Regions from separate parts of the Paenibacillus sp. FSL K6-2859 genome, predicted to be linked through region 2. Evidence: riboswitches for the same ligand, from Rfam matches in the RefSeq annotation. Region 2 holds a riboswitch; each other region holds the start of a gene.
What was found. A riboswitch is a leader RNA that binds a small molecule or an ion and turns the genes downstream of it on or off. The one in region 2 is predicted to bind thiamine pyrophosphate.

Region 1: it holds a riboswitch for thiamine pyrophosphate, as region 2 does, so the genes downstream of both, MHB64_RS12955 (ABC transporter ATP-binding protein) here and MHB64_RS01485 (ECF transporter S component) in region 2, are expected to answer to the same signal.
Region 3: it holds a riboswitch for thiamine pyrophosphate, as region 2 does, so the genes downstream of both, MHB64_RS02185 (ABC transporter substrate-binding protein) here and MHB64_RS01485 (ECF transporter S component) in region 2, are expected to answer to the same signal.

Annotation. Positions count from the first base shown of each region.
Region 1 covers NZ_JBBOYU010000001.1:2,948,749-2,956,537, reverse strand. Annotated here, with positions in the region: gene MHB64_RS12980 (Fur family transcriptional regulator) at 1-259, opposite strand, end outside; gene MHB64_RS12975 (S-layer homology domain-containing protein) at 582-1,244, shown strand; gene MHB64_RS12970 (amino acid ABC transporter ATP-binding protein) at 1,338-2,090, opposite strand; gene MHB64_RS12965 (amino acid ABC transporter permease) at 2,105-2,773, opposite strand; gene MHB64_RS12960 (amino acid ABC transporter substrate-binding protein) at 2,825-3,661, opposite strand; TPP riboswitch at 3,885-3,988, shown strand; gene MHB64_RS12955 (ABC transporter ATP-binding protein) at 4,019-4,918, shown strand; gene MHB64_RS12950 (ABC transporter permease) at 4,899-5,672, shown strand; gene MHB64_RS12945 (ABC transporter substrate-binding protein) at 5,669-6,703, shown strand; gene thiM (hydroxyethylthiazole kinase) at 6,744-7,538, shown strand; gene thiD (bifunctional hydroxymethylpyrimidine kinase/phosphomethylpyrimidine kinase) at 7,560-7,789, shown strand, end outside.
Region 2 covers NZ_JBBOYU010000001.1:314,726-322,514, forward strand. Annotated here, with positions in the region: gene MHB64_RS01470 (S-layer homology domain-containing protein) at 1-2,585, shown strand, start outside; gene hflX (GTPase HflX) at 2,698-3,963, opposite strand; gene MHB64_RS01480 (hypothetical protein) at 4,549-5,352, shown strand; TPP riboswitch at 5,446-5,557, shown strand; gene MHB64_RS01485 (ECF transporter S component) at 5,666-6,301, shown strand; gene MHB64_RS01490 (ABC transporter ATP-binding protein) at 6,298-7,789, shown strand, end outside; gene MHB64_RS01495 (energy-coupling factor transporter transmembrane component T family protein) at 7,736-7,789, shown strand, end outside.
Region 3 covers NZ_JBBOYU010000001.1:486,107-493,895, forward strand. Annotated here, with positions in the region: gene nhaC (Na+/H+ antiporter NhaC) at 1-715, shown strand, start outside; gene MHB64_RS02160 (RidA family protein) at 730-1,119, shown strand; gene MHB64_RS02165 (flavocytochrome c) at 1,336-2,886, shown strand; gene MHB64_RS02170 (ABC transporter ATP-binding protein) at 3,001-3,843, opposite strand; gene MHB64_RS02175 (ABC transporter permease) at 3,860-4,621, opposite strand; gene MHB64_RS02180 (thiamine-binding protein) at 4,618-4,911, opposite strand; gene MHB64_RS02185 (ABC transporter substrate-binding protein) at 5,025-6,074, opposite strand; TPP riboswitch at 6,236-6,346, opposite strand; gene MHB64_RS02190 (hypothetical protein) at 6,501-7,789, opposite strand, start outside.

The DNA.
Region 1 (7,789 bases), 2.6 Mb from region 2:
CCCGCAGATCGTAACGAGCGACTCCATCTCCGAAGTTCATCTTTTCTACAATGTGAAGCTCGCATAAGAGCTCAAGTGTACGGTATACCGTTGCCAGCCCTAAATGCGGATAGCTGAGCTTAACAAGCATATATACTTCTTCTACGCTGAGATGATCTTTCTCATTGTCGAGCAATATGTTCACTATGGCCTCACGCTGGGGCGTTAATTTATATTTTTGCGCCGCAAAAAGCTGACTGATATTTGAAATTTGATCCATTTGATTTCCTACCTTCCCGGAATGATTTAACATCCGTATCCACTGAGACGCACCCATTTATGCATCAAAATATAAAACGTAAATAGTAATCGTTACGATATAATCATATCAAAATTAGTCACGAATGAATAGAGCCTGACATCATTATAACATTTTAGCTCTCTTATCCAAAGTTTCTTTCACCTTTTCCTGCCTATTTTTCTACCAAAATCTACTTTTTCGTGAAATATTGTAGGTTTGACCGCAACCTTTCCATATTTTTCTGCGTTAAAGGAGTTGATAGCGGCCATGAGGCCTATCCTTACAACGAGGTGAAATAAACATGAATATGAAAAAAAGAACATTAGCCGCGATTACAACCGTTACGATTCTCTCCTGCTCTTTGGGTGGCCAAATATTTGCAGCCGGAAACACCTTTAAGGATATTGACAATATAAACGGCAAAGAAAAAATTATTTCTTTAAAAAACCAAGGCTTGATCAAAGGGGTTAGTGAATCCCAATTCTTGCCCAGCTCCAAAGTTACAACAGCACAAGGGATCCAGTTCATTTCGGGTGGTCTCCAGCTTAGTCTTGCGGCTATTGATTTCAACAAAGCTCCCGTTGCTAGTGGCTTGTTCACGAAAGTCAAGGATAAAGCTTGGTACGCTGAAGCCTTTATCAATGCGTATTATAATCATGTCGAGCTTCCTAAGGATATTGATCCAACCAAAACAATAACCAAAGAAGAGTTCACCAATTATCTAGTGCAAGGGGTCGAAGGCATTGGGAATCTGCCGATGATTAATATAGTGCCCGTAGATATCGCTGACGATGCTGCGCTGAATCCTTCTTACCAAGGCAGCATTCAACGTTCGCTTAAATACAAGATCAATAGTTTAGACGCCAATGGGAAGTTTAATCCGAAAAGTGAAATCACTCGCGCCGAAGCTGCGATTATGCTCTATAATGCTTTGGAATTCCTGAAGACCGGTCTGAAATCCTAACCGATAAGCGGCATTCAACTGATCTGATTGAACACACGAAAAAGCAGTCCAGGAATGTTCCTGAACTGCTCTTTTTTGCAACTTAATCTTCTTCTATATCTCTTCACCACTAATTCTGTTCAAAAATTGCAGCGCACGAGGATGCTGCGGATGCTCAAGAACTTCTTGCGGAGTCCCTTGCTCTAGAATATGGCCTCCATCCATCAGAATGATCCGGTCCGCCACATCAGCAGCAAATTTCATCTCATGGGTCACTATCACCATGGTCATCCCCTCTGCCGCTAACTGTTTTATAACCTTAAGCACTTCCCCCACCAACTCAGGATCAAGCGCAGAGGTTGGCTCATCGAACAACAGCACCTCTGGATCTACTGCCATGGCACGAGCGATAGCTACCCGTTGCTGCTGACCACCTGACAGTTGATGCGGATAAGCATCCGCTTTGTCCGCCAAGCCAACTTTAGTTAATAACTTAAGGGCACGTTCGCGTGCTTCGTCCTTGGATCGCTTCTGGACCGTCACCTGCCCCTCCATTACATTGCCTAGTGCCGTCATATGCGGAAAAAGATTATAGGACTGAAAGACCATCCCTGTTTTTTGACGTAACGCCAAAATGGACTTCTGGGGGATTTTCTTGTTATCCGTGAAATTAATTTTAATATCACTGAGCGATAAGCTTCCTTGATCAGGGACTTCAAGCAGATTAAAGCAGCGTAAAAGCGTTGTTTTGCCTGAACCCGATGGGCCAATAATGACCAGCACCTTGCCATGCTCCATTTCCAGATCAATGCCCTTTAATACCTGCAGCTCACCGAAGGATTTATGCAAATTAAGTATTTCAATCATAATTGTCTCCCCCTTTAGCTCGCAGAGTAACGACTCAGTCGTTTCTCCAAGTAGTTTTGCAGTGCTGACAACACAGAGCAGAACAATAAGTAGAATAATCCGGCTTCCGTATACACCAGCAGAGGCTCATACGTTGTAGAAGCTACCTGCTGCGCAGTTCTAAACATCTCCGTATAGGTAATGATTGCTGCCAATGAAGTGTCTTTGACTAAGCTAATAAAGGAATTCGATAACGGCGGTACAGAAACACGGGCAGCTTGTGGCAGAATAATGCGGCGCAGTGCCTGGGTACGAGTCATCCCAACGGAGAAAGCGGCTTCCCACTGACCTTTATGTATCGACAGAATAGCCGCACGGATGATTTCAGATGAATAAGCCCCTACACTAAGCGTAAATCCAATGGTCGCGGCTATGAAAGGGTCGAGCACAATTCCCACTGCCGGCAAACCATAAAAAATAATAAACAGTTGTACTAACAATGGGGTTCCACGAATGACCCATACATAAAAGCGGGCGATTAGCTTCGGAAGTATCCACGGGGAGAGACGAGCCAGTGCTGTCAATATCGCTAAGATCATTCCCAGTGCAAATGATATCAATGCCAATGGAATGGTAAAAGCCACCCCAGCTTTTAGCAGGGGTAGCAGTGAATCTAAGAAAATTTGTATTTTGCGGTCATCCATTTTTAGACATCCTTTTTTGGCTCCAAGCTGGTAAGCTTCTGAACCCTTGAATTATTTTGAAACGTCAGCACCAAAGTATTTCTCAGAAATCTTTAAGTACGTGCCATCGCTCTTCATTTCAACAATTGCATCACTAACTGCTTTTACCAACTCTTCGTTGCCTTTTAAGAAAACAGCTGCGCTTTGCGAACCGTCTGGAATCTCATCTACCACTTTAATTTTCACATCAGGCTTTTGCTTTTTCAGGTCTAGATAAGACAAACCATCATTTACAGTTGCATCAATTCGGCCTGAGGTCAATAGGTCCATCGCTTGATTGAAGCCATCTGTAGCTACAATTTCAGCCCCGTTCTCACGGGCGATATCAGACAGGTTACTGGTCAGAGATTGTCCGGCTTTTTTCCCCTTAAGATCTGCAAAAGTTTTGATATCCTCATTGTTTTCACTCACTATCAATACCGCTTTAGATACGATATACGGTTCGGAGAAATCATATTTCACTTTACGATCTTCATTAATGGATACTTCGTTAAAAATAACATCAAACCGCTTGGCATCCATCCCAGCAAAAATACCGTCCCACTGTGTCTCAAAAAACTCTGGTTCAACACCGAGACGCTTCGCTACTTCCTCAGCAATTTCTACATCAAAGCCGGTCAGTTTGCCCGAAGCGTCATGATAAGTAAAGGGTGCATAGGTCCCTTCTGTTCCTATACGCAATTTGCCGCTAGCTTTAACAGCTTCCAGACTGTTTTGTGCAGTGGCTGTATTTCCAGCATTCGTTCCAGCTGAAGAATTCTTAGACGTACCGGTATTCGAATTATTGCCGCAGGCCGCTACAAACACCACGGTTAACGCCAATAGAATAGTTAAACTTAGTTTTTTCATAATTAATTCCCCTCTCTTTACCCGGAATTCATCCGGTAAATTGTATACTACACTGGCCGCTGTATACCGTCAATGATTTTTTCCGATTATATACATCGGAATTGTAATATTAGGTAAATCTCTACCCTTATATTACCCATTCTTAGAATAATCCTTCACAAGATCCTCTCTTTACATCTCAGAAAGATATGGTATATTTATAAACAAATTAAATATGGACCTGTTATTTCACTAGGGGAGTCGGCCGACTGAGACGGAGCTTCAAGCTCCGGACCCTTGGAACCTGATCTGGATCATACCAGCGGAGGGAAGTGGAGCAGAATTTTCATCCCATGCATTTTAGTGTTCCTATGCAGAATGAACTTTTTGACCCATTTATTTCCCTTCGGAAATGAATGGGTCTTTATTTGTTTACAATCAATCACAAAACTTAAGCATACAAGAAGTTTATCCATCACAAAACGTTTAGGAGGTTCAATCATCACGACAATCCTATCCATTCAAGGCTTAACCTACTCTTTTCCGGAATCTGAACACCCCCCTGTATTTGCAGATCTATCCTTAGATATCAGCAGAGGAGAGTTTGTCTCGGTCATTGGGGCTAGCGGATGCGGAAAAAGCACGCTTTTCAAAACTATAGCAGGCTTGCTCGAACCCACTCACGGGCAAATAATAATTCATTCGAACCCGTCATCCTCTACTCGCTTAGGTCAGATCGCTTACATGCCTCAGCAGGATTTGCTGTTGCCTTGGAGAACCGTGCTCGACAACTGTCTTTTGCCCTGGGAGATTAAACCAACGTTTAGCAAACAACAGACGATCTCTCGCATTCAAGAAATGCTTTCACGTTTCGGTTTAGCCGATGTAGAGAGGGCTTATCCCCATGAGCTGTCGGGTGGCATGAAACAGCGAGTCGCATTTCTACGAACGCTTGTAGCTGGTGGCGGGGCCGGTCTTATGCTGCTAGATGAGCCGTTTGGAGCGCTCGATGCTATGACCAAACGTGAGATACACCGTTGGCTATTGGAGCTTTGGGATGAGCTCGGTCAAACAGTGATGCTCATCACCCATGATCTAGAGGAAGCGCTATTACTAAGCGATCGTATTTATTTATTGTCTGGAGGAATCCATAGCGAAATCCAGGAGATTGTCGTTGATTTACCGAGGCCAAGACATTACAAGATGAACTATGAACCCCGGTTTATAGCGTTACGGGAAGAGTTGGAGCGGAGACTGTATGCAGCCCATACCTTTTAAAAAATATGTAAACAATTACGTTCCCTTCATTCTACTGCTGTTGTTCATTCTTGTGATCTGGGAGTCAGCTGTTCGTCTTCACTTGATTCCAGCCTTTATCCTACCTGCACCTTCTTCAATAGGCATCGCATTGATCGAACACAGGCAATTACTCAGACCGCATTTATTGGCCACATTGCAGGAAATATGGGTAGGCTTTGTTCTCTCAGTTATTTGTGGTGCACTGCTGGGCACCGGAATGTACTTGTTTCGCCCCCTTGAAAAGGCCATCTATCCGTTCCTTATTATCAGTCAGACGATTCCGTTAATCGCGCTATCCCCCATTTTTATTATGTGGTTCGGGTATACGCTATGGAGCAAAGTGGCTGTTGTGTTTCTAACTGCTTTTTTTCCAGTCGTTGTGAGTACATATGACGGACTTCGTACAAGTGGTCAAGCCTACAAAGACTTATTGTTAACATTTGGCGCCAACCGCTGGCAACTGCTCGTTAAAACCCAAATCCCGCTGGCGCTGCCCTCCTTTTTCTCAGGACTAAAGCTATCCATTGTGTACTCCGTGATTGGAGCGACCATCGGCGAATGGCTCGGCGGAAGCAAAGGACTCGGTTACTTTAGCCGAAGGATGGCCGGAAATTTGCAAAGTGCCGAAATGTTCGCCGCTGTATTTCTGTTGTCCGCGCTTGGTATAGTGTTGTTTCTAATGATAGCTCTGCTCGAACCATTATTTTTAAAGAAAAGAGGATCTAAACAATGAATGATTTGAATTTCCAAAGAAAATGGCTTATTCCCGTATTTCTCATATGTTCAGTCCTAATCTTCACCAGCTGCGGAAAAGCATCCAATGTAAGCAATACTCCTGCTAATTCATCTAATAACGAAATTAAACAAACGCACAAGCTGACGATTATGCTCGATTGGTATCCCAATGCCGTTCACTCTTTTTTATATGCAGCTGAGCAGAATGGTTATTTCCAAGAGGAAGGTCTGGACGTAGAGATCCAAATGCCCGCAGACAGCAATGACGCACTGAAACTTGTAGCAGCGAATCAAATCGATTTAGCGCTTAGTTATCAGCCTCAGGTGCTCATGGCACGCAGTGAGAACATTCCAGTACATTCGATTGCTGCGATTGTGAGACATCCGCTTAATCATTTAATGGTACCTCAAACTGGAGACATTCATAGTCCCAAAGACCTCACAGGTAAACAGATTGGGTATTCTTCCATTCCTCTTTATGAAGCCATGATTCGTACGATGATCCAAAACGATGGGGGTGACCCTAAGGCCAGCAAATTAATCGACGTAGGCTTTGACCTTATTCCGGCGATTGCGACGGGGCAAGTGGATGCCATTATGGGAGGGTTCATTAACCACGAACAATTAATCTTGGAAAAAGAAGGGCATTCCGTGAACTCGTTCAACCCCACGGATTACGGAGTCCCTGATTATTACGAGCTAGTACTTGTCGCCAGCGATCAAGGAATACAAAATTCTGAGTCCTATTTCAAAAAGTTTCTAAATGCAATTACTAAAGGACAACAATTTGTGCAGGAGAATCCGGAAAAAGCGTTGAATTTGCTGCTTGCACACGAAGATGAGACCTCTCCACTTGATAAGCAAATTGAAGAGAAGAGTCTGGCTATTCTACTACCGCTAATGAATGCGGGTGACCAAGATTTTGGATATCAAGAACCCGCGTCTTGGGAGAAGGTACGCCAGTGGCTATCAGACAATGATTTACTGTCTACTGACATCAAAGCTGAGGATGCTTTTATTAATCTTTAAACATTAGCTATTCGCCCATAAAACTTGAGGAGGAATTATCATGTGTTATCTATCCAAAGTACGGGAATTCAATCCATTGATCCACAATATCACCAATATCGTGGTAGCGAATTTTTCAGCCAACGGTCTTTTAGCGCTTGGAGCCTCCCCCTTTATGGCGGATGCTCACGAAGAAGTGGCAGATATCGCCGCATTTTCATCTGCCGTAGTTCTGAATATCGGCACACTGAATGACTACGCCATTCAATCTATGGTGCTCGCGGGACAATCTGCGAATAAGCACGGCGTTCCCTTAGTTCTTGATCCAGTGGGTGCGGGAGCCACTGCTTATCGAACAGCTGTCACTCAAAAGCTTGTGAATGAGATGCAAATTACCGCTCTACGTGGCAATGTGGCTGAAGTTGCCAATGTCATTGGTGAGAGCTGGTCTATCAAAGGGGTGGATGCTGGTGAAGGTGAGGGCGATGTCGTCGTCTTGGCTGAGACTGCTGCGCGGAAGTTAGATTGTGTGGTTATCATCACCGGAAAAGATGATGTCATCACAAATGGAGATAACACCTACATTGCCAGCAATGGTCACCCTATTCTAACAAAAGTAACGGGAACCGGTTGTTTGCTAAGTGCAGTAGTCGGTGCATTTCTTGCGGTAAGTGAAGGAGCATCTCTTGAAGCAGCAGTCGAAGCTCTCTCCTTCTATGGAGTGGCTGCTGAAATCGCCGCTGAACTAACGACTGGACAAGGTCCGGGGAGCTTTCAAATCGAGTTTCTAAATCAATTGAGCTTGCTCACAGCTGAAACTTACAAAGATAAATCAAAAATTAAACAACTCAGATAACAACCCTAAGGAGTGAACAGAATGACTATATCCAAAGCTTTAACTATAGCCGGCTCGGATAGCGGTGGTGGCGCTGGCATCCAGGCAGATTTAAAAACCTTTCAAGAGCTTTCTGTATATGGCATGTCCGCACTCACAGCTGTGACAGCCCAAAACACACTAGGAGTTCAGGGCGTATTTCCGTTGACACTGGAAGCTATTACGCAACAGCTTGATTCCATTGGAATTGATTTGAAGCCTGAGGCCGTGAA
Region 2 (7,789 bases):
GCTCTCATGCCGTCTTAGAGCGTGGCGAAGCGTATAAAACCATAACAATGAGCAATGCGAGTCTTACTGCTGGCGGCGTTCAGACGAGTACACCCTTAGCCGCGCCTATTCATTATACAATCGGTTTCCCCTATCAGCTGAAAATGACGGGAGTTGGTTTGGGTACACCTTCTACATTTACAGTGTTAGACCATGGAGGCAAGCCGTATGAAGGTGCGGGTATTATTTTTACTGGATTATTAAAACAAAGCTCAGTCGTGACAGTTAACACTGTTACGTCTAGTGTATATGAGGATGATGATACATCTTCTAATGTAATCATGGTTGCAAATGCTGGTGAACGTTACTATGCTTCAACAGCAGCTAAGAATGGATTTTACGAGGTTATTCTCGCAGACGGACAAACAACAGGTTATATCTCGGAAGCTGATGTTAGTAGTCAGTTATTGAACAGCAGCCTAGGCAAAACAGATGCTAAAGGACAGTTAACAACAGATCTCACTACATTGGCACTTGGTACCTATCAAGTTCAAGCTGTCATCGGTGATCAGAACAGTAAAGTTGTCAATTATGAAGTTGTGGAGCAGTATGGTACGAATGAAGCGCAATATATTCAAACCTATGTGACAGAGGATATGTCTTCACAACTAAGTGCTGCCTGGCAAACAAAACCAGATCAAACCTCTACTTATATTCAATACATTGAAGCTGGTGAATGGGAAGCAGGAGTAAGCCCAGACGTTAATATGGTAAGGCAACAGCAAGCCGAGAGTGAGCTGCAGGTGCTTAGCATGAAGGAAAATGGAACGAAAGGCGAAATCCGGTTTCATAATGTCCTGGTTAAGGGCTTGAAAGCAGATACTACTTACAAATATCGTGTAGGCTATGAGGACCATTGGTCAGAATGGAATGAATATTCTACTGTTGATCAGGATAAAAAAACACCGACCTCATTCTTATTCATTACGGATTCCCATACGAATCAATTACAAGGATTAGAAACCTATCAAGCGCTAATGACTAACGCATTGACACAATATCCATCAACACAGTTTATTATGCACGGTGGAGATATGGTTGATGTAGGCGGCGCATTCGAAGAATGGCAAAAGTTCTGGCTAGCATCTTCTATTTATGCAACAAAACTTCCGACTGCACTAGCACTGGGCAACCATGATGTGAAGAGTGAAGGAAAAGATGTGTTCACCAAAGGTGCGAATTTCCCAGAGAACGGACCAGAATCCCAACTGCAATATGCTTACTCTTATGAAGTCGATGATACTCATTTTGTCGTATTGAACTCAGAAGGCGTAGAGGAACAGATGATTGCTCAAGCAGCATGGTTAAAAGAAGATTTGGATCAGAATGATAAAAAGTGGACTGTTGTTATGTTCCATCGTCCAGCTTATCATACAGAGAATGGTCGGGAATCCCTTGTTGAGTATACCCAAACCTACTTTGCACCCATATTAGAAAAGAAAAAAGTCGATTTGGTTCTGGTTGGTCATGATCATGTATATGCACGGACCTATCCAATGAAGGATGGAAAGCCAAATAAAGCTACCAATGAGGGGACTGTATACCTTGATGGTGGTGCTTCAGGCTGGAAATTCTATGATGGCACGCAATATAATTATTTGAATTATATTTTTGATGAAGACGTTCCTGTGTACTCCGCTATTGAAATTACAGAAGATGCGATTCATGTGAAGGCACGTACAATTGCGGGTACATTGATCGATGAGTTTTCTGTTAAGAAAACAACGGAAACTGAGACACCAACACCAACACCAACACCAACACCAACACCAACACCAACACCAACACCAACACCAACACCGACACCAACACCGACACCGACACCGACACCGACACCGACACCACCAGTATCGACACCAAATTCAACAGCAACGCTACCAGTATCGCCAACGCCACCAACATCAACACCGAAGCCAACAGTAACGCCAACAGCGCCAACAGCGTCAAAGCTGGTGTTCAACGACAAGGTAAATGTAGAGGCAGTTAAGGCTATCGTGGAAAAAGAGAAGTCTGCTCCCGCTATACACTTTACGGATGTTCAGGCATCTTCGTGGAGTGCCTCCGTAGTGGAGCGTGCAGCTAAGATGGGGATTGTAACGGGTTATAGTGATGGTTCTTACCATCCGGATCAAAAGGTAACTCGCGCCGAGTTCGCCACAATGGTAGCAAAAGCTTTTGGTCTACCGAATTCAAGCGGTTCATTCTTCTCTGATACACAAGGACATTGGGCTTCAAAATCGATTGCAGCATTACAAGCTAAAGGGGTAATCACGGGATATAGTGATGGTTCTTTCCATCCTAATCAAGAAATTTCCCGCGCTGAGATCGTTGCAATGCTTGCTCGTCTGACAAACTATGTTCCTAACGCATCCAATCTATTTTTGGATGTAGCTACGAACTGGGCTTCTGAACAAATTAATGCTTTTGCAACTGCTGGCATAGTAACTGGTAAAGGCAACGAATTGTTCAAACCGAATGATACTGCATCCCGTGCGGAGTCGGTTGCGATGATCATTCGCTTGTTGGATAAATTGCTTGCACAATAAGTGAAATATTTCGGATAGTTAACCGGGTTCGCTTCCACCAATAAGTAGAAGAAGGGGCTGTCCCTGAGTCATTTATGACTTATGGGACAACCCCTTTGCTGCGTCTTATAGCCTAAAGCTCAATAAAGTCACTGCGGAATTTCTCGAAATCAGATTTTCTGCATTCCAGTTCAAGCCTTGTGCCTGTTTCTTCATAGCTAGTCGATTGGACATGGGCATGCTCGTTAAAATAGGAGACCACATTGCCGCGATCAAATGGAATCAGAATTTCACACTGTACATAATCCGTAAAAACATGGCTGCGAATCAGATCTGTAAGTTCAGCTATCCCGCTAATTTGTTTGGCGGAAAGATAGACATTGTCACCCTCAAGGTGAGGGTAAGGTAGGTCCGTTAGGTCAGCTTTGTTGTAGGCATAAACTGTTGGAATTTGGTCCGCACCGAGCGCTTTCAAAGTCTCATCGGTGACAGCCATATGCTGCTGATGCTGGGGATCGGAAATATCGACTACATGAATCAATAAGTCGGCTTCGGTCACCTCTTCGAGCGTGGAGCGGAAGGCTTTGACCAGATGATGGGGAAGCTGGCTGACGAATCCAACGGTATCTGTTAATAAAAAGGTTTTGTGATCCGGTAGCTCAATGCTCCGAACGGATGTCTCCAGCGTAGCGAATAACATATCCTTGGCGAACACTTGCTTATTAGAGCCTGGATGATACGTCTCCACGATTACATTCATTAAGCTGGACTTGCCGGTATTCGTATAGCCGACGAGACAGACGACAGGAACCTCATTCTTATGCCGCTGCTTCCGCTGAATTTGGCGCCTTGCTACTTGCTGTTGAAGCTCAACCTGTAATGCTGAAATCCGTTCTTCAATTCTTCTGCGATCCAGCTCCAGCTTTGTTTCACCAGCGCCTCTGTTCTTCAGCCCAGCACCACCACCTTGTCTGCCGAGAGATTCTCGGAGACCTGTTAATCGGGGGAGCATATATTGCAGCTTAGCTACTTCCACTTGCAGCTGAGCTTCTTTGGTCTTCGCTCGTTCTGCGAAAATATTCAGGATCAGAATCGTCCGGTCAATGACCTGACGGCCTAGAGAGGACTCCAAATTGCGAATCTGTGAAGGAGACAGCTCATCATTAAAAATAACAATAGGAGCATCATGCGCTTCTAAGAGAGCAGATAATTCTTGGATTTTGCCTGTGCCGATATAGTGGGAAGGGTTGATCCGACTTGCCTTCTGACTAAGCTCTCCTACAACTTCTAGGTCACAGGCAGCTGCCAGATTAGTGAGTTCTTCCATCGAATAAGCGAAGTTTGTTTCGTTTTGTAGCTGGACACCGACTATAATAGCTTTTTCTCGTAGTTGTTCCATATATTTATTCATCCTCCAGTAGTAAATAGTAAACGCAAAAAAACACAGGTCATCTGCCTGTGCTTATGGTTCGTTAGAGGACGTCAGAACAAATGTGTAAGGGGAAATCTCCGTTACAACATTAGGGTCTTCCATAGATATATCAAATTAAACAACTGGGGCGTAGGGAAATGATAACTTAATCCCTTACGAGCAGCAGTTGGTTTAAATTATAAGAAAGTATAAGTTTCACGATATACTTTATCCTTATAATTCTCACATAAACGCTACCGTCCTTATAAGGACGCCGAAGGCGTTTTAGTTTGTTGGCTTCTATGGAGGTAAATGGGTAGACCTATCCTGAGTCCTCTGCACATGGGCAGAGCTTTAGCGCTATTCAATTAGCCGCGCAAAGTTCTAACTCGGATAAAATCTATCACACGTAACCCTCCGTTCATAAAAAGTTAAGTCGAGTTTACCACATCCTTTATTTGGTGGCAAATCTGTATATTATATCTGTTTAGCACTTCTCTATTTTAATATCATCCAAGAATTCTAAAAATTGATTGCATAGCATATAGATATAATTTGATATGAATAGGAGGTGTGAAGACATTGCCTGTCCTCTCTACAAGCACAATCATTAATTTACCTGTCGACGGTACCCGTCCAATAGATCAAGTTGTGATCGAAGTAGTTAACAATGGATCAGCTGGAGCGGCTTGTTATTTAACGGGTTTAGCCAATAGTGCAAGTCCTCAGACAGTCTTTATTGAAGAATTATTTGAGCTGCAATATCGGGAAACGTTAAGTAAGACCTACCCTATTGTAGAGGATTTATTTCAATTTAATTTTGTGTATTCACAGGAGCAATTAAAGATTCAGGTTTTTCTTGTGGATGTGAACGGTGTCTGGACGGCTGTTAATCTGGATGTGTTTCAAGTAAGCCGTATAACCTCGGAAATACGTGATAACGTATCGGTTACATCGACTGACTTCGCAGCGATCAGCTTTATGAGGAGTCCTGCCTTTACTATTCCACAAGGTCTTGCGGCTGAAATTAGACCGGCTGCTTTAGATATTCTATCCAAGAGACCTGTGCGTTATATGGTCGTTGCAGGTGGAACTCTGGATGGGACATTTGAAAATTTCCCTACACCAACTACGGATATTCCTGTCACGGACACAGCACTGCTTGTCAATTACACCTGCACTACGGTCACGGGTGGAAAGGTGATTATGCAAGGTACAGGATCAGGGATCTCTGGTGCGTATGCGAATTTGGCCGTTAACTTGCTTAACGAGCGGCTCTCTTACGAGCTTCAGGATGAGCCGGTTACTTTGGTAGTTAACTCACTCTCAGGTGATGATGATCTCGCCGTCACTTTTAAGATGTCCGAGCAATGGTGAGCGTTCTACACTTAGATACCGCGATAGGGATACCCAAGGAACGAAAATCATATTGTAAAAAGTTTACTTATGATATAAGTTATAGGAAGTTGAATCGCAATAAACGGGTGCTTGATGAAGTCAGGCTGAGATAGCGGCCTTATGCCGCTGACCGTCAATCTGATCTGGGTAATGCCAGCGTAGAGACGTTATTGTCGAGCATCCTTTTTTTTGATGCCATGCGCAAGCCTACCCATTAATGGGTAGGCTTTTTAAAATTACTCACATCATGCGAGCAACGAATCCAAGAACCTAGAAGGGAAGTTGTTGAAGCATGGAACAAGCTAAGCAAGGACAAAGGCAAGGACAACAAGACAAAGGGACGAGGTCACGGGGATTGAAGCTGACTGATATTCTGGTAACCATCGTGATCGCGGTCGTATTCGGTATTATCTATAAAATCTGGGGACCGATGTACGACGTGGTCAAACCGCTGGGTACCCATGCGGAGCAAACGATATACGGCATGTGGTTCATTGCCGGGACGTTCGCGTTTCTCATCATCCGCAAGCCGGGAGTGGCGCTTCTGGCTGAGATTGCGGCGGCTTCCGTTAGTGCGCTATTGGGCAGTGAATGGGGGCTTTCGACCTTGTATTACGGCGCGTTGCAGGGATTGGGCGCGGAGTTAGTCTTCGCAATTTTCCTCTATCGCAACGCGAACGTCTGGGTCACGTCGCTGGCCGCGCTCGCGGCGGCGGCGGGTTCGTTGGTGCTGGATTTCGGCTACGGTTACATTGAATCGTTGTCCGCTTGGAACTATACGCTGCTGATCGGACTGAGGGGACTCGGAAGTATCGTCATCGCCGGTATCTTCGCCTTCGGACTGTCCAAAGCGCTTGAGCTCACAGGCGTAACCAAAGTGTTGAGACCGGCGTCCAAGGCGGACTATGACGCATTGACACGACTATGACGCCTGGAGTCTCCATAGCTGCGAGAGTTAAGAACCTAAAGCTTAAGTTTGCCGGAGAGGACTCCTTGTTGTTCAAGGGCATTTCCCTTTCTTTCCACCAGGGGGAGAAGACGCTGCTGCTCGGCCCGAGCGGATGCGGGAAGTCGACGCTGCTGCAGGTGTTGAGCGGTTTGATTCCCGGTTCGATCGAAGTTCCGATGATCGCTGAAGAGACATTTGTTCCCGAGCGATGGGGATACGTATTCCAAGATCCGGATACGCAGTTCTGTATGCCATATGTGGACGAGGAGATGGCTTTCGTTCTCGAGAACATGGGCGTCCCCCGCGAAGAAATGGTAGGTCTGATCCGCCTTTATCTCGCTCAAGTCGGCTTGAATATTCCTGATATCCATATCGCAATCCAATCGTTATCGCAAGGGATGAAACAGCGATTAGCCATAGCTTCCGTTCTGGCTATGGAGCCAGAAGTGATTTTCCTGGACGAACCGACAGCGCTGTTGGATAGCGAGGGTACGGAGCTGGTATGGTCTGCGATCAGAAGCCTGTCCGAAGGCATTACCTTGATCGTCATTGAACATAAGATCGAAGGCGTAATCGACTTTTTCGATCGGATCGTCGTGTTATCCCGTGAAGGAGTAGTTATCGCTGACGGATCGCCGACGGAAATCTTTTCAGCTAAAAGGAGAGAGCTACAAGAATACGGAATTTGGTATCCGGGCGTTTGGGAGGACTATATCGAGAATAAATCCCGGAGGTCAGACTGCATTACTCGTTATTCAAACGCAAACGATCGGGAAGATGTCTATCTGGAAATGGACAGGTTTCGTGGGAAACGAGGGAACAGGGCGGTCATCGAAGTAGGGAGGGCAATCGTCACCCCGGGTCAATGGATCGGGATCATCGGCCATAACGGAGCGGGTAAGAGCTCCTTGCTGCTCTCGATCATGCGACTGATTAAGACCGAAGGGATATGCAAGATAGCAGGCCGGGAAGCGGAGCATGTTGCGCAAGCGGCCGAGCATATCGCATTCGTTTTTCAAAACCCCGAATTTCAATTTGTAACACATTCGGTACGGGAAGAGATCGAGTATTCGTTGTTGCTGGATGGCGTTCATTGCGAAATTCGGCGTGCGAAGGCGTATAAGCTAATGGAAGAACTTTATTTAGAGGACGTTGCCTCGCGGCATCCGTATCAGCTGTCGATGGGGCAGAAGAGACGATTAAGCGTCGCGACGGCGATCGTAAAAGGGCAACACATATTGCTGCTAGACGAGCCGACCTTTGGGCTGGACGCACGGAATACGTTCTCTTTGCTCGAGAAGCTTGAGCGGCTGCTTTCGGCGGGAGCCTCGATTATTATGGTCACGCATGATGCGCGGATCGTAGAAAATTTCTGCACAGCGTCATGGAGAATCGAAGACGGGAGACTTACTGATGTTATTGACCTTTCCCCACCGGGAAACCTGGCTACACCGCGTCAATCCTACG
Region 3 (7,789 bases), 170 kb from region 2:
TATTACGAAGAAGCCGACCATCCCAGTCATGCTGATCTCTTCCATGTTCGCTATGGCCAACGCACTTGTATTTCAGGGATTTACGTTGAATGAGGTCGTATCTTCTGTTGTTAATGGATTTAATATTTCTATGGTTCACGTAGCTGGATTTGATTCTGCTAACATTATTGAAGATGTACCCCGTCTCCTAAATCGTGGCGGAATGAACTCCATGATGGGTACACTTCTCATTTGCTTCTGTGCAATCACGTTTGCTGGAACCATATCTCTGACGAAATCCTTGGAATTGATTGTTAATAAGCTTTTGAAGTTCGTCCATTCCACAGGTTCAATGATCGTAGCAACCATTGTTACAGGTCTTACGATGATCGGGGTTACAAGTAATGGTCAGGTATCCATCTTAATGCCAGGTGAAATGCTGCGTGAAGCATATATCCGTCGGGGCTTGCATCCGAAGAATTTGGGACGTACGATCGAGGATTCAGCGGCGATTACCGAGCCTATTCTGCCTTGGACAGCTGCAGGTGCTTATATGGCGGGAACGCTGGGTGTTGCAACGTTAGACTATTTACCTTGGGCTGTTCTCTGTTGGACAGGAATAATCTTTGCGACGATATGGGGCTTCACGGGATTTGGTATCGCGAAGTTAACGCCAGAGCAACAGGCAGAAATGCTAAAGGAATATGACGGTAAAACTAATGAACAAGTTGGATAAAGGAGTCTTTTAAAATGAAAAATATGCATAAAGAAACTGTAATAACAACGGATGCACCAGGTGCAATTGGACCTTATTCTCAAGCTGTAAAGCTTGGGAACGTCCTATATACTTCAGGACAACTCGGACTAGACCCGGTTAGTGGGACTTTTCCTGCTACGGTTGAGGAACAGACGGAACAGTCGTTGCTGAATGTCAAAGCCATACTGGAAGCGGCGCGTACAAGCATGGACCAGGTAATAAAGACGACCGTTTTCCTAAAGGATATGAATGATTTTCTTAAGGTAAATGAGATTTATGGAAGGTTTTTTGCTCAGCCATATCCTGCTCGCAGCGCAGTTGAAGTAGCACGTCTGCCTAAGGATGGGCTCGTAGAAATTGAAGTTATTGCTTATATACCATAAGTGACTAGAAAATAAGGCAGATGGCCGCCCTGAAAAGGGTGGCTTTTTTTGAGTAGTAAGTTGCGGATATAGAAAGCAAGAATTTTTATGAAAATTTAAATGAAAATATTCATGAAAATGTAACAGTAAGTATAACTAATTACTAAAAAACCTTCACAAAACAGCATCCTTGCGTTATCATAAATGTGAAAACATTCACAAATGGGCGTTATAAAGATGAAGAAGACAACAAGTACTGCTCTCATTCTCATTCTCTCTGTCATGCTCGTAATCGCAGGCTGCGGTAACAGTAATAGCAACAGCGCAGGTAATAGTAATGGCAATGAGAACAAAAGTAAGGTAAATGAGACGGCCAAAAATGATAAAGCTGAAGCCGTATCAGGTGCATCAGAAGCTAGTTACACACCACTGGATCAATTAAAAGATAATTATGATATCGTTATTGTCGGTGCTGGTGGTGCGGGAATGTCTGCTGCACTGGAAGCTAAGGCTAAGGGCTTGAATCCGGTTATTTTAGAAAAAATGCCGGTTGCAGGTGGGAATACAAGTAAATCCTCCTCAGGGATGAACGCTTCCCAAACGAAATTTCAAAAAGAGCAAAGCATTGAAGATAGCAATGATAAGTTTTATGAAGAGACGCTAAAAGGCGGTCATGACACGAATGATAAAGAGATGCTTCGTTTCTTCGTTGACAATTCCGCAAGTGCGATCGATTGGTTGGATTCGATCGGAATCAAGCTGAACAATATTACAATCACAGGCGGCATGAGCGAAAAACGCACCCACCGTCCAGAAGATGGATCTGCGGTAGGCCAATACCTTGTCAAAGGATTGGTTAGAAACGTACAAGAAAAAGAAATTCCACTGTTTGTGAACGCTGATGTTAAAGAAATTACTCAAAAAGACGGTAAGGCCAACGGCGTCAAAGTACTCTTTAATCAAGCTGATGAAAAAACCATTACAGCGAAGGCAGTTGTTGTAACAACAGGTGGTTTTGGATCCAACATGGATATGATATCAAAAGTTAGACCTGATCTGGAAGGATACGTTACGACTAACCAAATCGGTAGTACAGGCGACGGCATCAAGATGATCGAGGCACTTGGCGGAACTACTGTCGATATGGATCAAATTCAAGTTCACCCAACAGTTCAACAAGATAAATCTTATCTGATCGGGGAAGCCGTTCGCGGTGAAGGATCTATCCTCGTGAACAGCGAAGGCACACGGTTTGTAAACGAATTGACTACACGTGATAAAGTTACCGAAGCGATCAATGCACTTCCTGAAAAAGCGGCAACGCTTGTCTTTGATTCCGGCGTTAAATCACGCGTAAAAGCAATTGAACAATATGACAAAATGGGCTTCGTAATCCAAGCGGATACCATCGAAGCATTGGCGAAAGAAATCGGTGTTCCAGCCGATAAGCTAAAAGCGACACTTGATACTTGGAACAGCGCAGTAAAGAACAAGAACGATGCTGAATTCGGCAGAACAACCGGGATGGACAATGATTTGTCCGTTGGTCCTTACTACGCTATTAAGATCGCCCCAGGGATTCACTACACCATGGGCGGCGTGAAGATCAATACGAATACAGAGGTATTAAATAAAGACGGCGCTGCTATTCCTGGCCTGTATGCGGCTGGTGAAGTTACAGGTGGATTGCACGGTCAAAACCGGATCGGCGGTAACTCTGTAGCAGAAATCATTATTTTCGGCCGTCAAGCAGGGATTAAATCTGCTGAGTTTGTACAAGCACAATAAGATTTAACTGCTATTCTGATTAAAACAAAAGAACCGCTTGGGCTAATTGAAGCCCGGGCGGTTCTTTGTTTAATCTCTTGTTTAAAGTGAGTAGAGTGACCTCTATTCAAAAAGCTACTTCCCGCTCTTAGCCTGTTCTTCGCGCATCCACTGTGACAGCTGGCGTTTGAGCTTAAGGAATTCCGGGGAATCCGTAATCTCATCGCGGCGTGGCCGTGGAAATGGCACGTCAACAGTATGTAGGATGGAGCCGGGGCGGCCCGAGAATACATAAATACGATTCGAGAGCAGCAACGCTTCTTCGATGTTGTGGGTGATGAACAGCACAGAGCGGCGATTCTCCTCCCACAGTTCGAGCAGCCAACGCTGCATTTCACTGCGAGTTAGGGCATCCAATGCGCTGAAAGGCTCATCGAGCAGCATCAACTCCTGCGGAGCTAGCAATGCTCTGAGAAAAGCCGCACGCTGCTGCATCCCCCCAGACAGCATATGCGGGTAAGCCTGTTCAAACCCGCTCAAGCCAACCTTTTCGAGCCACTGGCGCGCTTCTTCACGAGCTCCATCCTGCAGAGCACCTTTGATTTCCCCGGCGAGCAGCACATTATCCTCAATCGTACGCCAAGGGAAAAGCGCGGGCTGCTGCGGCATATAACTGATTTCACCACGTTGACCTGTAACGACCTTGCCGTTCATGCGGATCGTTCCTGCATCAGGCTTCACTAGTCCGCCGATCATATGGAATAAGGTGCTTTTTCCGCAGCCGGAAGGACCGACGATCGAAACGAACTCTTGCTGCTCTACCTTAAGAGAGACGTTGTTCAGCACGTTCGTCTCGCGGCGGCGATGGGTGAAGGACTTGGAGATGCCGCTTACTTCTAGAGCAGGTGGTGCAGTATGAGCTTCAGGAGAGCTTATGATTTCAGTTGTTCTTTGCCCTATTTGCGTCGCTTGAGACATACAGGCATCTTCCTTTCTATGAGTTACGGCGCGGTTTCCAGCGAACTAACCATTTTTCGAGCAAGGCGATAATCGCAAAAAGTACAAGACTAAGGAGCACAATAATAACAATAGCGACAAACATCCGATCCGTACGGTAAGCCGATTTTTGCAGGAGCATATAGTAGCCAATCCCTTTATCCGCGCCAATCCATTCAGCGACCACGGCTCCCATAACCGCATAGGTAGCTGATATTTTCACACCGGAAAATAGTGCCGGTATAGAAGACGGAAGCTCCAGCTTGGTGAAGATTTGCCACTTGCTTGCGCCCGCCATTTTCATATAATTCATCATGACCTGATCACTTTGAGACAAGCCGCCCATTGCAGCGACAGCTACCGGGAAGAAGCATACCAGTGTAATCAGTACGATTTTGGGCAAAAGACCAAAGCCAAACCAGATGATAAGCAGTGGTCCGAGTGCGATAGAGGGAACATTTTGACTCAGAATAATCAGTGGATAAAAAGCGCGTCTAGCCCAAGGCAAAAGATGCAAAAGTAGAGCGACGATCAAGCCTACACCTGTACCAATAGGAAAACCGATTAATGTGAGTCGGAGCGTAGCCATCGTATGAGCCCAGAGACCTGAGGCATTACTGGTGGATTCGCGGGCAATATCAGCAGGACTCGGCAGAATCCAGGATTCGATATGGAATAGAGAAACAGATAACTGCCATACGGTTAAAAAGAAGACGACCGCCACAAGGGGCGGCCATATTAGCTTCCAGGTCGATCTCACGGCCGATATTTCTCCGTCAATTTATCCATGCTGATTCCGTTAGGGTTATGAGCAATTTTGATCTGTGAGATCACGCTTGGACTACCAGCTTCGATCAGCGCCTCCTGCATTTGACGAACAACCTCAAGCAGCTCGCTAAGTTCACCTTCCATCGTGGTTTCCAGCGGGTTCACCTGATGTTTAACGCCGGATTTTTGAATAACTTCAATTGCTTTATCGACGTATGGGATGGAATCCTCATTGTTTGGAGTCTTAGGAATTACTTGAATGCTGAGCAATGTGTTAGCCACAATAATCAATCCTCTCAATTTGTATAGGTAAGTTCAAAAAGCCAACTTTGATAACGAAGTAATTCAGGAAGCGGATTCGACATCGAATCTTGAACGAACTTGGGAAGTCCGGTCTACTCCGCCGGTAAAAAATCATTCGTGAATGCACTAGCTGCATCCAGCGGTTTGTCCAGCAGCTTCAAATCATACATCCAGTCGCCGTAATTCTGCCAGACCTCGGTTTTTTGCTCTCCCCAGCGGGGGGCGTCGTCTTTATATTTCGGGCTAAGCCATTTTTGGCTGGCTAGGACAAGCTCGGCATCAAGGTCAGGCACAGCTTTGGATAATGTAGCGGCAGCCTCTTCTGGGTGATCAATCGCATATTGATAACCCTTCGATGTGGCTTTCAGGAAAGCCTTCACCAAATCTGGATTCTCAGAAATCTGCTTCTCGCTCGTGGTCAGCACAGGGGTGTAATAATCGAGCTGAGGCGCATAATCCTTCAAGTACAGCATATCCAGAGGCTCTCCACGCAGTTCGGCTTCAATACCGGTCCAAGCGTAGAAGATCCAAGCGAAATCAATGTCACGTTTGACTGCGGTAAAATAGTCAGCTTCACCAATACTGATTAGCTTCACCTTTTTCACATCGCCACCAACAGGGTCCATGATCGCCTTCATGGCTGCTTCCTCGGCGGGAGAGCCCCAGCCTCCGTAAGTTTTACCCTCAAAATCTTTTGGCGATTTAATATTGCGATCCACTGGAGCGGCGAATCCCGACGTATTATGTTGAATAATGGCTGCAATCGAGACAAGGGGGACGCCTTGTAGACGAGCTAGAGTCAATCCTTCCTGAGCGCTGATCCCAAAAGCAGCTTCCCCAGAAGTAACCATGGTATCGGAGCCTGCTGCGCCAGGTTGAACGATTTCTACATCCAGACCTTCTTCCGCGTAATAACCAAGATCCTTGGCTACGTAAAGACCGGTATGATTCGTATTCGGTGTCCAGTCCAGTGCAACCTTAACTTTGGTAAGCTCTTTTGAAGCATTTGATCCGGTCTCTGCATTCGATTCCGCAGCAGTCCCTTTGTTTCCGGCTGTATTCCCGTTGTTGCTGCCGCATCCGGCAATCGCAAGAATGAGCATACAGATGAGGCTAAGCATGAGTGCTTTTTTGACATGCATGTCTTCTTCTCTCCTTTAAGGTTGCCAGATCCCGTCATCCAACATGAACCATAAAGTGTAGTATGTACATTTCTTCTACATCTTTTGTGATCTACACAAAAAAAAGCGCCCCGAGTGATCGGGACGCTGGCTTGGCGCAAGGTTAGTAAAGGTCACAGGGACCAAAACCAATTGGCAATTCCTACGCTGGCATTATCCAGATCAGGTATAAGGGTCAGTATCTTGTGGGATACAATCTCAGCCGGCCAATTCCAGCACCCCTGGTTCTATGAAGTTAACGGGTATTTCCACTTGAAATATAAGAAAGTTTAGGTTTTGCACCTATACTTTATAGCTTATATTTCTTGCATACGCTGTATTATAGACGGCTGTTCTCGGAATGTCTAGTAGCATGATCCTAAATTTTTCAAATCTCTTAGTCCGTTTTCATTCATCCAGATCTTTATGTTTCTTGCGATGACGCCGCTTAAGCTCAGTAACCAGAGCACCTAGTGTAAGGACAACACTGATCATTATCCCGCTCATAATCACGAAGAGAGCAAGAAACTCAAAGGGGGAATAGCTAACCATTTTACTCCACTGAATCTTTCCATCCAGATCGTCAATGACTTGATTCATGCCATAAATCCCACTTACCACCGTAAATACAGTGAGGATCATCAGCAGATTATCCCGGCGCTTCGACTGGAATTTATCTTGATACTGAAACAGGTCAGTCAAGGTTTCTTTTACTTCCTCGAATAGAGCATCGTTCCCGTATACTTTACGCAGCTGAAGAAAAATCTCCCGTCCTTGCGACTGTGAGATTAGCTCTAAGAAATAAAACTTTGCCGAGAATTTATTAATCGAGTAGATTAAATTATCGATCTCATCATAATCGTGGTTTATGCGTAGTCGGGAATGCATATTTGCCAGCTTTAGCAGAACGATTTTGTGGAAAATATTGAGTAGAAATCCGTAATAGTATTGCCCGTACATCTGGTCGGCCAGGCTAATGGCGATCTTTGGTTCAGCTCGGGTAAGGCAGCAAAAGGTCTGCTCATTCATCATATAATACGTGTCTGGGCCCCATCGATTATAGGAATGCTCATGACAATAATTCGCAATATACGCTGGATCGCTGGCACTGGCATAGGGCTTGCCGTTCAGATCAATTCCATCAAGCTGAGAGGCGCGATAGCGGATATTTACACTAATCTCATCAGAATCTCCTTCATTCTGAAAGCCATAAAAGGCTTGCACCTGCATTCTTTCATCTACGAAAAAGGGAAGGGTCTCGAAATAAGCCCCATTGATATCCGAGTGATCCAGAAAAGGCTCCAGTCCATCCACCAGATTTCGGAAGACAAAATCCTCTACCATCTCATAGGTCTGTTCCCCGCAATGGATATAGGTGTAATCATCCTGTACGAAGGTATTCTCAAGCGTCCGGAAGCGGTCCGCGAATTCCAGTGCAATACTAAAGGGAATCGAATCCCCCTCAAGCTGGACACGCATGGTCACAAATCCAAGCTGAAAAGGACATATGAATATATCCGTCGAGAGAATTTTAAAAAATATAGACTGCTGAGGAATCTCTAGGATACAGTCCAGATCATTGACTCTGGAAAAGCGGCGGAAAGAGTCCACATCCTTCTTGCGTGGAAAAAGAATGTGTGCAGCAAACGGTAAATAGGTACGCTCCAGCCGTTCATGGGAAACACAGTAGCCTTCTC